2 regions of the Mesorhizobium sp. USDA 4413 genome follow, and region 1 is predicted to be linked to the other one. Evidence: predicted binding sites of a transcription regulator. Region 1 holds the regulator's gene; the other holds the start of a gene.

The links. Region 1 encodes PhoB, which activates phosphate uptake and scavenging genes when phosphate is short. Its sites were predicted from a motif close to TGTCATNNANCTGTCAT; they were not measured.
Region 2: a site for PhoB is predicted at 3,030-3,046, ahead of ACVMIM_RS02305 (alkaline phosphatase D family protein). Genes of this name have one in related genera too.

The regions. Positions count from the first base shown of each region.
Region 1 covers NZ_JBVPRP010000001.1:197,274-204,676, reverse strand. Annotated here, with positions in the region: gene pstS (phosphate ABC transporter substrate-binding protein PstS) at 99-1,157, shown strand; gene pstC (phosphate ABC transporter permease subunit PstC) at 1,221-2,207, shown strand; gene pstA (phosphate ABC transporter permease PstA) at 2,211-3,062, shown strand; gene pstB (phosphate ABC transporter ATP-binding protein PstB) at 3,059-3,862, shown strand; gene phoU (phosphate signaling complex protein PhoU) at 3,883-4,590, shown strand; gene phoB (phosphate regulon transcriptional regulator PhoB) at 4,607-5,296, shown strand; gene ACVMIM_RS00990 (ROK family protein) at 5,465-6,709, opposite strand; gene xylF (D-xylose ABC transporter substrate-binding protein) at 7,079-7,403, shown strand, end outside.
Region 2 covers NZ_JBVPRP010000001.1:456,734-464,136, reverse strand. Annotated here, with positions in the region: gene ACVMIM_RS02325 (3-hydroxyacyl-CoA dehydrogenase NAD-binding domain-containing protein) at 1-143, opposite strand, end outside; gene ACVMIM_RS02320 (hypothetical protein) at 247-837, opposite strand; gene ACVMIM_RS02315 (TetR/AcrR family transcriptional regulator) at 882-1,490, opposite strand; gene ACVMIM_RS02310 (MFS transporter) at 1,569-2,852, shown strand; gene ACVMIM_RS02305 (alkaline phosphatase D family protein) at 3,118-4,692, shown strand; gene ACVMIM_RS02300 (hypothetical protein) at 4,905-5,174, opposite strand; gene typA (translational GTPase TypA) at 5,389-7,218, shown strand; gene ACVMIM_RS02290 (DUF1062 domain-containing protein) at 7,269-7,403, opposite strand, start outside.

The sequences.
Region 1 (7,403 bases):
AAACTGTCATGCGACTGTAATAATCGAGGGCTATTGCGCTCACCGGGCGCCGATAGAACGGGTGCCGAAAGACCATCTTCCGAACAGGAGCAGGCCACATGAGACATTTCATCCGCTCGGCGGCCGTTGCGATTGCAATGGCTGCGGCATCAACCCTTAGCATGGCGGCCGCGATGGCTGCCGACATCTCCGGCGCCGGCGCCACCTTCCCCTATCCGATCTATGCGAAGTGGGCCGACGCCTACAAGAAGGAGACCGGCATCGGTCTCAATTACCAGTCGATCGGCTCCGGCGGCGGCATCAAGCAGATCAAGGCCAAGACCGTGACCTTCGGCGCTTCCGACGCGCCGCTGAAGGGCGAGGATCTCAACTCCACCGGGCTCGCGCAGTTCCCGATGGTGATGGGCGGCATCGTTCCGGTCGTTAACCTCGAAGGCGTCAAGCCGGGCGAACTGGTGCTCGACGGTCCGACACTGGCCGACATCTTCTCCGGCAAGATCACCAACTGGAACGACGAAGCGATCAAGAAGCTCAACCCCGACGTCAAGCTGCCCGACCAGGCGATCGCGGTCGTCCACCGTTCGGACGGCTCGGGCACCACGTTCAACTTCAGCTACTACCTGGCCGACGTCAGCGCCGACTGGAAGTCGAAGGTCGGTGTCAACACCGCGCTCGAATGGCCGGTGGGCATCGGCGCCAAGGGCAATGAAGGCGTCGCCAACAACGTCTCGCAGACCGGCGGCGCGATCGGCTATGTCGAATATGCCTATGCCAAGCAGAACAAGCTCACCTATGCCGACATGGTGAACAAGGACGGCAAGAAGGTCGAGCCGACCGCCGCCGCGTTCTCGGCCGCCGCGGCCAATGCCGACTGGAGCTCGCAGCCGGGCTACGGCGTTATCCTCGCCAATCAGGCCGGCGCCGAATCCTGGCCGATGACGTCGGCCACCTGGATCCTCGTCTACAAGAAGCCCGACGACGCGGCGGCCACGGCCGAAGCGCTCAAATTCTTCGCCTGGTCCTATGCCAAGGGCGACGAGCTGGCCGCCAGCCTGGACTACGTTCCGATGCCCGACGCCGTCGTGAAGAGCGTCGAGGAGATGTGGAGCAAGGACATCGTCGACGCGAACGGCAAGCCGCTCTACTCCGGCATGTAATTCTTGGCGAATAAGGAGGGCGCCTTCGGCGCCCTCCTGTCTCTTTCGAATGCGAGGGGCTCAATGACGGCCGTTTCCGAAGCTGCGACATCATCCGCCATGCGGACCAGGGAAGCGACAGTGCGCCGCTTCGCCGTCACCGACATGGTCTTCCGGGCAGCCACGCGCGCTTCCGCCATCCTCGTGCTGGTTCTCCTCGGCGGCGTCGCGATCTCGCTGATCGCCGGATCGTGGGAGGCGCTGTCGAAGTTCGGCTTCTCCTTCCTGACCACCGAATCCTGGAACCCCGTCACCGAGAATTTCGGCGCGCTAGCGCCCATCTACGGCACCATCGTCACCTCGGCCATCGCCATCCTCATCGCCGTGCCGATCGGCATCGGCATCGCCGTCTTCCTGACCGAGCTTTGCCCGCGCCCGCTCAGGCGCCCGATCGGCATCGCGGTCGAGCTGCTCGCCGGCATTCCCTCGATCATCTACGGCATCTGGGGCCTGTTCGTCTTCGCGCCGTTCCTGCAGACGACGATCCAGCCCTTCATCATCAGCATTTTCCACGGCATACCGGGGCTTTCCAGCCTGTTTGCCGGCCCGCCCTACGGCATCGGCCTGCTGACCTCGTCGCTGATCCTGGCCATCATGGTGCTGCCTTTCATCACCTCGATCACCAAGGACGTGTTCGACACGGTTCCCGCCGTGCTCAAGGAGTCGGCCTACGGCATCGGCTGCACGACCTGGGAAGTGACGCGGCGCGTCGTCATCCCTTATACCCGCGTCGGCATCATGGGCGGCGTCATGCTCGGCCTCGGCCGCGCGCTCGGCGAGACGATGGCCGTCACCTTCGTCATCGGCAACGCGCATCGCATCAGCGCCTCGCTGTTCGCGCCGGGCACGACCATCTCGGCGACCATCGCCAACGAATTCACCGAGGCCGATGGCGCGCTCTATACGTCCTCGCTGGTGGCGCTCGGCCTGATCCTGTTCATCATCACCTTCATCATCCTCGCGCTCGCACGCTACATGCTGTTGCGCATCGATAGCCGCACCGGAGCCTGACCGATGTCGACTGCCCAATCGCTTCACCGAAGCCGCAAACGCAAGAATGCCGTGATGATGGCGCTGTGCATCATCGCGGCGGGCATCGGGCTGGCCTGGCTGGCGCTGATCCTCGGCGCCCTCCTCTACAAGGGGCTTTCCGGGGTGAACCTGGCGGTGTTCACGGAAATGACGCCGCCGCCCGGCGATGCCGGCGGCCTGCTCAACGCCATCTATGGCAGCATCATCATGACGATCATCGGTATCGTCGTCGGCACGCCGATCGGCGTGCTGGCCGGCACCTACATGGCCGAGTACGGACGCTTCTCGCGGCTCACGACGGTGGTGCGCTTCATCAACGACATCCTGTTGTCGGCGCCGTCGATCATCGTCGGCCTGTTCGTCTATGAGCTGATGGTGCGGCCGATGGGGCACTTCTCGGCGATCGCCGGCGCCGTCGCGCTGTCGATCCTGGTGATCCCCGTCGTGGTGCGCACCACCGAGGACATGTTGAACCTCGTGCCCAACGCGCTGCGGGAGGCCGGCACCGCCATCGGCGCGCCGCGCTGGGTGGTGATCCGCTCGGTCGCCTACCGCGCGGCGCTGTCCGGCATCGTCACCGGCATCCTTTTGGCGATCGCCCGCATCTCGGGCGAGACGGCGCCGTTGCTTTTCACCGCGCTCAACAACCAGTTCTGGTCGAGCAATCTCAATGCCCCGATGGCCAGCCTGCCGGTGACCATCTTCCAGTTCGCTCTCAGCCCTTACGAGGAATGGCAGCAGCTGGCCTGGACGGGCGCACTCATAATCACCCTGACGGTTCTCGGGCTGAGCATCTTCGCCCGTAGCCTGACCGGACGCAGAGAGGACAGATGAAACCGATGTTGTCCACCGACCTTAACGCACCCGATGCCACCGTCGAGAAGGCCAAGATCGAGGTCAAGAACCTCAACTTCTACTATGGCCAGTCGAAGGCGCTGAAGGACATCAACCTGTCCCTGCCCGAGCGCAGCGTGACGGCCTTCATCGGCCCGTCCGGCTGCGGGAAGTCGACGCTGCTGCGCGTCTTGAACCGCATCTACGAGCTCTATCCGAAGCAGAGCGCCGAGGGCCAGGTGCTGCTCGACGGCAAGAACATCCTCGACCGTTCGCAGGACCTCAACCTGTTGCGCACGAAGATCGGCATGGTGTTCCAGAAGCCGACGCCGTTCCCGATGTCGATCTATGAGAACATCGCCTTCGGCGTCAGGCTCTATGAGAAGATCAGCAAAGCCGAGATGGACAACCGGGTCGAGTCGGCGCTGAAGCGCGCCGCGCTCTGGAGCGAAGTCAAGGACAAGCTCAATGCCAGCGGCCAGAGCCTCTCCGGCGGCCAGCAGCAGCGGCTCTGCATCGCCCGCACCGTGGCGGTGAAGCCCGAGGTCATCCTGCTCGACGAGCCGGCCTCGGCGCTGGATCCGCTGTCGACGGCGAAGATCGAGGAACTGATCGACGAATTGCAGGCCGACTACACGATCGTCATCGTCACCCACAACATGCAGCAGGCGGCGCGCGTGTCGCGGCAGACGGCGTTCATGTATCTGGGCGAGCTGGTGGAGTTCGACCGGACCGAGAAGATCTTCACCTCGCCCCGCGAGAAGCGCACGCAGGACTATATCACCGGCCGCTTCGGCTGAGCTCATACGAGGACATCATCATGGCCGAACATACCGTCGCCTCCTTCGACGAGGATCTGAGGCAGATCAGCCGGCTCATCAACGACATGGGTGACCTTGCCGGCTCGATGGTCGGCGCCTCGACCAAGGCGCTGCTCGAAAGCGACAATGCGCTGGCGCAGCGCGTCGTTTCCGACGACGCGATCATGGACGCAAGGCAGCGCGAGCTCGACGACCGCGCCATCACGCTGATCGCCAAGCGCCAGCCGATGGCGGACGATCTTCGCAACGTGGTCGGCTCGATCCGCATGGCGGGCGACCTCGAGCGCATCGGCGATCTCGCCAAGAACATCGCCAAGCGCGTCGGCTCGGTCGGCGTCAGCGCCGCGCCGCGCGACCTCACCCACTCGATCGATTCCATGGCGCAGATGGTGCTGATCCAGGTGCAGGGCGTGATCCAGGAATATACGGTGGGCGACGCTACGGCGCTGGCCAAGCTTCGCAACGACGACGAACGCATCGACGTCAAATACACATCCGTCTTCCGTGAGCTGTTGACCTACATGATGGAGGATCCGCGCAACATCACCGCTTGCACGCATCTTCTGTTCTGCGCCAAGAATCTGGAGCGCATTGGCGATCATGTGACCAACATCGCCGAGAACGCCTATTATGTGCTGACCGGCACGCAATTGCCCGCCAACCGTCCGAAGCAGGACGAGACGGCAATGTCGGCGCCGGCGGCCTGACGAAAAGGTTACCCCGATGATCGCGCCACGCATCATGGTGGTGGAGGACGAGGAGCCGCTGGGGGTGCTGCTCCGCTACAACCTCGAATCCGAGGGTTACCAAGTCGAAGTGGTGACCCGCGGCGACGAGGCCGAAATCCGCCTTCAGGAAAACGTTCCCGACCTGCTCGTGCTCGACTGGATGGTGCCGGCGGTTTCCGGCATCGAGCTTTGCCGGCGCCTCAGGATGCGGCCCGAGACCGAGCGGCTGCCGATCATCATGCTGACGGCGCGGGGCGAGGAAAGCGACCGCGTGCGCGGCCTTTCGACCGGCGCCGACGACTATCTGGTCAAGCCGTTCTCGACGCCGGAGTTCATGGCGCGCGTCAAGGCGCTGCTGCGCCGCGCCAAGCCGGAGGTGCTGTCCAGCGTGCTCAAGGTCGGCGACATCGTGCTCGACCGCGAATCGCACCGCGTCTACCGCAAGAAGAGCGAGATCAGGCTCGGCCCGACCGAGTTCCGGCTGCTCGAATTCATGATGCGGCATCCCGGCCGCGTGTTCTCGCGCAGCCAGCTGCTCGACAATGTCTGGGGCGAGACGATCTATATCGACGAGCGCACCGTGGACGTCCATGTCGGGCGCCTGCGCAAGGCGGTCAACAACGGCCGCATGCCGGACGTGATACGTACCATTCGGGGGGCGGGCTACGCGATCCGCGAGGACTAGGGATATCCTGATATTCAGGTGATGCCGGCCTGCGAATGGCGGCTTCCTGCGCTTCCGGTAATCACGTATCCAAAAGTACGCTCCGTTCCGGTTCTCGGAATCCACCATTCTCGACTCGGCTTGACCTGAATCTCAGGATATCCCAGCGCTCGCATTTTTCGGTCCTACTTAGGCCACGTTCTTCCCGACGGTGCCGGTTCTTGCCTGGCCTCCCGGCGCGAAAATCTCCTGGTCGACGAAGGTCAGCGCGCGCATGGCGCAGCCTTCGCGGATCAGCGGCAGCTCGTTCGGCTCGGTGTCGAAGGAGATCGATTCGGAGTGCTGGCCGCCGGCGGTCTGGGCGATCGCCTCCCTCAGCGCGGGCTCGATCAGGTCGAAGGCGGCCGCGCTGACGCCGACCATGGCGACGGGCGCCGGGTCGATCAGCGCGAACAGGCTGCCGAGGCCGAAGCCCAGCGCCTCGCCGGCCCGGCGATAGGCCTCGCGCTCGGGGCCGTCCTGTTGCCGGGCCTTCGCGGCAAGCGCGCGCATGTCGGCGTCGCCGACATCCGTCGGCGCGGCATCCTCGCTTATGCCCATGGCGCTGCGCCAGATGGCGTAATTGCCGGCATAGGCCTCGACGCAGCCGCGCCGGCCGCAGCGGCAAAGCGCGCCGCCGGGCCGGTGGATCATGTGCCCGAACTCACCGCCCGAGGAGTGCGTGCCGGTGAACAGCGCACCTTTCAGTACCAGACCCATGCCGATGCCGTGCGACAAGAGGATTGCGATGAAGTCGTCGCGATAGCGTTCAGGATCGCGCCATTGCAGCGCCACCGCCATCATGTTGCAGTCGTTCTCCATTGTGGCGGGGATGCCGAATTCCTTCTCCAGGATGTCGGCAAAGGGGATGTCGGTCAGCGGCGTGATCGGCGACCACAGCATGACGCGTGAATGGGTATCGGTGATGCCCTGAATGCCCATGGCGATGCGGGCGACGCTGCCGACGTCAAGGTCGGGATCATGCAGCCGGCGCCGGACGATCGCCAGGCATTCGCCGATCAGCTCGTCGCGCGGCATGACGAGCGTGTCCAGGCGCAGCTGCTCCTCGGCAACCACCTGGCCGGCATAGTCGATCACAGCGACCGACAGGAAGTTCAGCGACAACACCACGGTCAGCACAGCGGCGGCTTCGGGATTCAACGCCAGGCCGATCTGCGGCCGGCCGCGTTTCAACGCCGTCGGCTCGCTGGCCTTGCTTTCGCTGAGAATGCCCTCCTGGATCAGGTCGGCGGAGATCGCCGAAATGGTTGAGTGGCTAAGCCCGGTGGTGGCGGCAATCTCCGTGCGCGACGGCTGGCCGGCGCGGCGCACCGCCGAAATCACCATGGCGCGGTTGCGCCGGCGCAAATCGTCGTGGCGGATTCCCACCGACATTGTCTCGCACGTCCTCCCGAGTCATCGCGGCCTTGTGATGATGCCATGGCCTGTCGCTGACACGCTAGACGGTTCACCATTTACCGAAAACGGCGAACCGTTCGTCTTTTTGGTCCGACGCAATTCCGGGCGGAAAAACCACTGCGCACTTTTCCTGGGATTGCTTGTCGATTGTGGCAGAACCCCGGGTCCATGTCATTATTTATTGCGGACGCCGAAAAAAATACCTGAACCCATCAAAACCCATCAAGATCGCGGTTGACAGCGTCGTTTTACTGGACCACTATTTTTTTGAGGCTCGAAAAAAAGCCTCTGTACCGGCCTTCGGGCCAGTCTGGGTCGCGCCATACGGAGCGCAGGGAGGATATCATGAAGAAATTCGCAGCCGCCATCCTGGCGGGCGTTGCCATGTCGCTGACGCTGGCGTCGGTCGCCGAGGCGAAGGACAAGGTGATCGGCGTGTCGTGGTCGAATTTCCAGGAAGAGCGCTGGAAGACCGACGAAGCGGCTATGAAGGCCGCCATCGAGGCCGCCGGCGACAAGTATATTTCGGCCGACGCGCAGTCCAATCCGGGCAAGCAACTGACCGATGTCGAAAGCCTGATCTCGCAGGGCGCCAATGCGCTGATCATCCTGGCGCAGGATGCCTCGGCGATCGGCCCGGCGGTGCAGAAGGCGCTCGACGAGGGCATCC
Region 2 (7,403 bases), 260 kb from region 1:
CTCGCGGCAGGATCGTCGCGCAGCGCGGCAAGCGCGTCATAAAGCGGCTTGCGGACATGAAAGCTCAGCGCATTGACCGGCGGGTTGTCGATGGTGACCACCACCACGCCGTTCTCGTTCGCGACGCTGACAGAACTGGACAAGCGTAACCTCCCGAGAACGGCTGCAACCGCTGAAGGGTTTACTAGGCCCGCCGGCCAATGGGAAACCCGATCCGGCCCTGGCCCAATGGTTGACCGGGAGCGGTCAGTTGTCCACGCGACCGAAGGGCGGAACGTCGCCGATCACTTCGCGCTTGTCCTTGCCGCAGGCGAAGGTTTTCGCCTTCTCGTCGGCAAGCTTGCGCGCCAGGTCATTGGCCTGCGCGTTGCCCGTGGCTAAAACCAGGCCGATCGTGCAGCCTTGGTGCTCTTCCGGCTGCGCCACCTTGGCGACGACCAGCACCTCGATCGATTTCTTCTCGTCTTCCGGGTTGCTGACCGAGCGGCGATGGATGGCGGCGAACGGAATGGCGACATCGCCATTGGTCTCGATGTGCCATTCCACCTTCGGGCCGGAGCCGTTGAAGGCGGTGAAGCTCTCCCAGACCGCGGTCATGTCGTCGGACGGAAAGCCATAATAGACGGATTCGCGTGCGTCGTCGTAGCCGATCAGCACCGGGTAGCCGCGATAGCCGGAGCAGACGAGGCTCGCCCAGTCGCCGTCGCCTTCCGCGGCCTGCGCATAGGTCACGCAATCCTTCTTCCAGTCGAGATCGGTGTAGGCGCTGGAGATGTCGCCGGCCTGGGCCGCCTGGCAGAAACCGGCGAGGGCAAGGGGGATGACGAGAGCACGCATCGTTGGCAACTCCGTTCAGGTTGCCGGAAGCGTAGCTTCAATTGCTATTTCTTCAAGCTGGCTTCGATCAAGAGGTCGGCGTTACGGGCAACCGCCGCCGCCGGGCCGCCCAGACCGAAAAGCTGGCCGCTGATATACGCGCCCTCGATCAGCAGCAGCAGGCCATCGCCCAGCGTGTCGGAATCGGCGGCGCCCATCGCCGCCGCCATGGCGCGCAGGCGCCGGCGCAATTCCTGCTTGTTGTTTTCGCTCACCACCCGTGCGGGATGGCCGCGCTCGGGATATTCCACCGCCGCGTTGGTCATGCCGCAGCCGCGATAGTCAGGCCTTTGCGTGCGTTTGCCGACGCGGGTCAGGAAAGCGATGATCTGCGCGCGCGGATCGCCGGGATGCGCATCGACGGCCTCGTCGAAGCGTTCCCAGAATTCACGGTCGTATTTGCGCAGATAGGAGGCGGCAAGCTCGTCCTTGGACGGGAAGCTGCGGTAGAGACTCGGCTTGGTGACGCCGGCGCGCTTGACGATCTCGTCGACGCCGATCGCCCGGATGCCCTCGCGATAAAAAAGGTCGCGCGCCACGTCCAGGATCTTGTCCGCCGCTTTGGGGGCGGGCGCGGCGCTCAACGACGCTTCAATTTTATTGTCCGATGACATGCAAACAACTCGCTTGACAATGTTACTGACCGGTACGTATGTATGGTGCTATCGCATTGCAACGTACCGGTCAGTAACATGATAGCCCAGTCCCGTCCGTTTGGCCAGCGCTACGCATTCGTGGTGGTTGCCGTCATCTTTCTTTGTCTTTTGATCGCGGCAGGGCTTCGCTCGGCCCCCTCGGTGATGATGGTTCCGCTGGAGGAAAGCTTCGGCTGGCGGCGCGACGTGACCTCCTGGGCGGCCAGCATCGGCATCCTGCTCTATGGCCTCACCGGTCCGTTCGCCGCGGCGCTGATGGAACGCATCGGGCTGCGCCGCACGCTACTTGGCGCGCTGGCGGTGATGTCGGGATCGACGGCGCTCAGCCTGTTAATGACGCAACCCTGGCATCTCTTCATCACCTGGGGCGTGTTTTCCGGCATCGGTTCGGGCGCGGTGGCGAGCGTGCTCGGCGCAACAATCGTCAACCGCTGGTTCAAGACCAATCGCGGGCTGATGATGGGCTTGATGTCGGCCTCCAGCGCCACCGGCATGCTGGTGTTCCTGCCGGTCATCGCCTCGCTGGCCCAAAGCGGCGGCTGGAAGCCGGTGGCGATCGCCGTGGCGCTTGCCACGGCCGCGCTGATCCCGTTCGTCTTCCTGCTGGTGCCCGAGCGTCCCGCCTCGATCGGCCAGGTTCGCTACGGCGCCGATGCCGACGACATACCGCCGGTGTCACCCGCATCGCAGGGCAATTTCCTGGCGCATACGCTGACCACGCTGCGCCGCGCGGCGGCTACCCGAGTGTTCTGGTACCTGTTCGCCACCTTCTTCGTCTGCGGGTTCACCACCAACGGCCTCGTCGGCACCCATCTCATCGCCTTTTGCGGCGACATGGGCATCGGCGAGGTGCAGGCGGCCGGGCTCTTGTCGATGATGGGCATTTTCGACCTGATCGGCACGACGCTGTCCGGCTGGCTGACCGACCGTTTCGATCCCCGCAAGCTGCTCGGCGTCTATTACGCAGTGCGCGGCCTGTCGCTGATCTACCTGCCCTATTCCGGCTTCTCGGCGACCAGCCTGGTCATCTTCGCCGTGCTCTATGGGCTCGACTGGATCGCCACCGTGCCGCCGACATTGAGGCTCGCCAACGAGGCTTTCGGCGACCGCAGCGGGCCGATCGTGTTCGGCTGGATCGTGGCCGGCCACCAGGTGGGCGCGGCGGCTGCCGCTGCCTTCGGCGGCACGATGCGCGAGCTGCAGGGCAATTACGAGCTCGCCTTCCTGATCGCCGGCATGACGGGCATCGCGGCGGCCTGTATCTCGCTGCTGATCAACACCGATAGGCCGGCGTTCGAGCCGGAGCCGCAGGCGGCTTAAGGCGTGTCGATATTCGGGTGAGGCCGGCCTGCAAACGGCAGTCTCCTGCGCTTCCGGTGCTCACGTACTTTAAGTACGCTCCGCTCCGGTTCTCGGAGACCGCCGTTTTCGGCTCGTCCTGACCCGAATCTCGACGCGCCTTCCGGCGTAGGTGATAGCCTCCACAGTTCTGTGGCTTGTTATCAAAACTTCATGGTTCCGATATGCGCCTGAAACATTGAGGCGAGAGCTTGGCGGTCCCGTTCAAAGCCATCCGGAGACCGCCATGAACAAGCTTTCCCTTACCCGCCGCGCTTTCGTCACCTCGGCAAGCGCCTTCGGCCTTGTCGGCGCCACTGGACTGGCATTGCCCTACTATTCCCGCGCCAATCAGCGCCCGGCCTTCACGCACGGCGTCCAGTCCGGCGACGTCGACGCGACGTCGGGCATGGTCTGGACCCGCACCGATCGCCCGGCGCGCGTGATGTATGAAGTGTCGACCACCGAAAGCTTCGCCAATGCCACGCGGCTGGCTGCGCTCGATACGTCGCCCGCCAGCGACTACACGGTGAAGCGGCTGCTCACCGACCTCGCCTCCGACCAGGACATCTTCTACCGCATGATTGCCGCCGATCTTTCCGACATCAATGCCGTCTCCGAGCCGATCGTCGGCCGCTTCCGCACCGCGCCGTCGTCGAAGCGCGACGTGCGCTTCGCCTGGTCGGGCGACACTGCCGGCCAGGGCTGGGGCATCGACGAGACCGGCATGAAGACCTATTCGACCATAGCCAAGCACACGCCGGACTTCTTCCTGCATTCGGGCGACACGATCTATGCCGACGGCGCGCTGAAGGACGAGGTCGACCTGCCCGGCGGCGGCAAGTGGAAGAACGTCGTCATGATCGACGGCAAGCGCAAGGTCGCCGAGACACTGGACGAGTATCGCGACCAGTGGAAGTACAACATGATGGACAAGCACGTTCTCGCCCTCTCCGCCATCTGCCCGACCTTCTACCAGTGGGACGACCACGAGGTGCTGAACAACTGGTCGGACTCGAAGGACCTGACCGCCGACAACCGCTACAAGGAGAAGTCGATCCATGTGCTGGCGGCCCGGGCGGCGCGCGCCTTCCATGAGATGACCACCATCCGCTACGAGCCGTCGGAGCCGGGCCGCGTCTACCGCAAGATCTCGCATGGGCCGCTGCTCGACGTGTTCTTCCTCGACATGCGCTCCTATCGCGGCCCCAACGGTCCTAATCTGGACGAAACGCTGACGCCGAAGTCGCGCATGATCGGCGAGGAGCAGTCCAAATGGCTGAAGCGCGAGCTGGCCAATTCCAGGGCGACCTGGAAGATCATTGCCGCCGACATGCCGCTCAGCCTGGTCGTCTGGGACGACGCGGCGAAGAAGGTCGGTTTCGAGGCCGTCAGCAACAACGACAATGGCGCGCCGAAGGGCCGCGAGCTCGAATTCGCCGATGTGCTGCGCTTCATCAAGAATGCCGGCATCACCAACACGGTGTGGCTTACCGCCGACGTGCACTACACCGCGGCGCATTACTACAACCCCGACAACGCGCAGTTCCAGGATTTCAACCCGTTCTGGGAATTCGTCTCCGGCCCGATCCATGCCGGCACGTTTGGCCCCAATGACCTCGACATGACCTTCGGGCCGGAGCTGAAATTCATCAAGGCGCCGACCGCCGAGCAGGGCCAGAACCTGCCGCCGTCGGCCGGGCTGCAGTTTTTCGGGCTGGTCGATATTTCCGGCGCCACGGAGCAGCTGACGGTGCGCTTGATGGATCGCGACGACAACGAGCTTTACAAGGTGACGCTCGACCCGGTGCGGTCGGCTTAGGCTGCGTTGTATTCAAGTGATGCTGGCCTGCGAACGATGGTTTCCTGCGCTTCCGGTGCTCACGTACTTAACGTACGCTCCGCTCCGGTTCTCGGAAGCCATCGTCCTCGGCTCGGCCTGACCTGAATCTCAACACCCGTAGGCCCCGAGTCACAAGGTCTGCGCCGTGAGAAAGCATCGCGGCGGCTCAGAACTCAAAGGCGATGAGGGCGTTAGTCCGGATAACAAGCCCGGGGAACGTTCGGCCAGACCGCGGTGTCGCAGTTGGCGTCCTTCTGCCGCTGCTTGAAGGCGGCGCTGACCGGGCCAGTGACGATCGGGTCGACGCCGTCAGGGGCGTCGGCGAACATCTGCTGCGCGGTCCTGGTGTCGGGCGGCTGGATGGAACTGCTCTCTCGCAGAGCCGTCGCCGACTGCGCAACGCCAGCCGCAAGCAGCACGCCAAGCGCTGCCCACGCGAAAACCGGACGCAATCTGGACATCTGATCGGTCATGAACATGAAATTGCCCGGCCCCTCAAAGGTTCCGCCTTGGTTAACAGAATCATTTCACACCAAGACGTTTAAGAATCAGTGACCGTTTATTTGGGGGCGGGCCTCCCCTTTCGCAATTGCGAAAAACCCTGTATGAGCCGCGCAACCGAAAAAGGCGGCGCTTTTTAAGCCTGCCGCCTGCAACGTTCCCGAGACCAAACACATGAACCTCCGCAATATCGCGATCATCGCGCATGTCGACCATGGCAAAACCACCCTGGTCGACCAGCTCCTGAAACAGTCCGGCGCCTTCCGCGACAACCAGCGCGTCGCAGAGCGCGCCATGGATTCCAACGACCTCGAAAAAGAGCGCGGCATCACCATCCTGGCCAAGGCGACCTCGGTCGACTGGAAGGGCACCCGCATCAACATTGTCGACACGCCCGGACACGCCGATTTCGGCGGCGAGGTCGAGCGCATCCTGTCGATGGTGGATTCGGCAATCGTGCTCGTCGACGCCGCCGAAGGCCCGATGCCGCAGACCAAGTTCGTCGTCGGCAAGGCGCTGAAAGTGGGCCTGCGTCCCATCGTCGTCATCAACAAGATCGACCGTCCGGACGCCCGCCATGTCGAAGTGGTCAACGAGGTGTTCGACCTCTTCGCCGCGCTCGACGCCACCGACGAGCAGCTCGACTTCCCGATCCTCTACGGTTCGGGCCGCGACGGCTGGGTCTCGGAAAATCCGGAAGGCCCGAAGGATCAGGGCCTCGCACCGCTGTTCGACCTCGTCGTCAAGCATGTACCGGCGCCGACCGTCCATCCCGGCCCGTTCCGCATGATCGGTACCATCCTGGAGGCCAATCCCTTCCTTGGCCGCATCATCACCGGCCGCATCGAGTCCGGCACGCTGAAGCCCAATCAGGCAGTCAAGGTGCTGCATCACGACGGCACGCAGATCGAGGCCGGCCGCATCTCGAAAATCCTCGCCTTCCGCGGCCTTGAGCGCCAGCCGATCGAGGAAGCGCAAGCGGGCGACATCGTGGCCATCGCCGGCCTGTCGAAGGGCACCGTCGCCGACACATTCTGCGACCCAGCCGTCAGCGAGCCGCTGCATGCGCAGCCGATCGACCCGCCGACCGTGACCATGTCCTTCCTCGTCAATGACAGCCCGCTTGCCGGCACCGAGGGCGACAAGGTGACGAGCCGCGTCATCCGCGACCGCCTGCTGCGCGAGGCAGAAGGCAATGTCGCGCTCAAGATCGAGGAATCGGCCGAAAAGGATTCCTTCTTCGTCTCCGGCCGCGGCGAATTGCAGCTCGCGGTGCTGATCGAGACGATGCGCCGCGAGGGCTTCGAGCTCGCCGTGTCGCGGCCGCGCGTCGTCATGCAGAAGGGCGATGACGGCCAGCTGCTGGAGCCTGTCGAAGAGGTCGTCATCGACGTCGACGAGGAGCATGCCGGCGTCGTCGTGCAGAAGATGTCGGAGCGCAAGGCCGAGATGGTCGAGCTGCGCCCGTCCGGCGGCAACCGCCAGCGTCTGGTCTTCCACGCCCCGACGCGCGGCCTGATCGGCTACCAGTCGGAGCTTTTGACCGACACCCGCGGCACCGCGGTGATGAACCGGCTGTTCTTCGCCTATGAGCCCTATAAGGGCGAGCTGCCCGGCCGCACCAACGGCGTGTTGATCTCCAACGAGCAGGGCGAGTCCGTCGCCTACGCCATGTGGAACCTGGAAGACCGCGGCCCGATGATCATCGATCCGGGCGTCAAGGTCTATCAGGGCATGATCATCGGCATCCACTCCAGGGACAACGACCTCGAAGTGAACGTGCTCAAGGGCAAGAAGCTCACCAACATCCGCGCCGCCGGCAAGGACGAGGCGGTGAAGCTGACCCCGCCGATCCGGATGACTCTGGAGCGGGCGCTGGCCTGGATCCAGGACGACGAGCTGGTCGAGGTGACGCCGAAGACCATTCGTCTGCGCAAGCTCTATCTCGACCCGAACGAGCGCAAGCGTTTCGAAAAGGCCGCCAAGGTGATGGGCGCGGCGTAGGTTTTTCAGAGAAGGATTCAAAAGAGGAGCGTCCGCTCCCTCTTTTTCTTTCAGCGGCACGCGGCCGACAAGATAGCGCGGCGATCCGCCTCCCCGGCCAGATCGATATGGATCGCCACGCCGTCGCGCACCGGCTTGCGCAAGGTCCTGGCGCCATCCGGTTCGACGGTCAGCCGCCTTCGGTC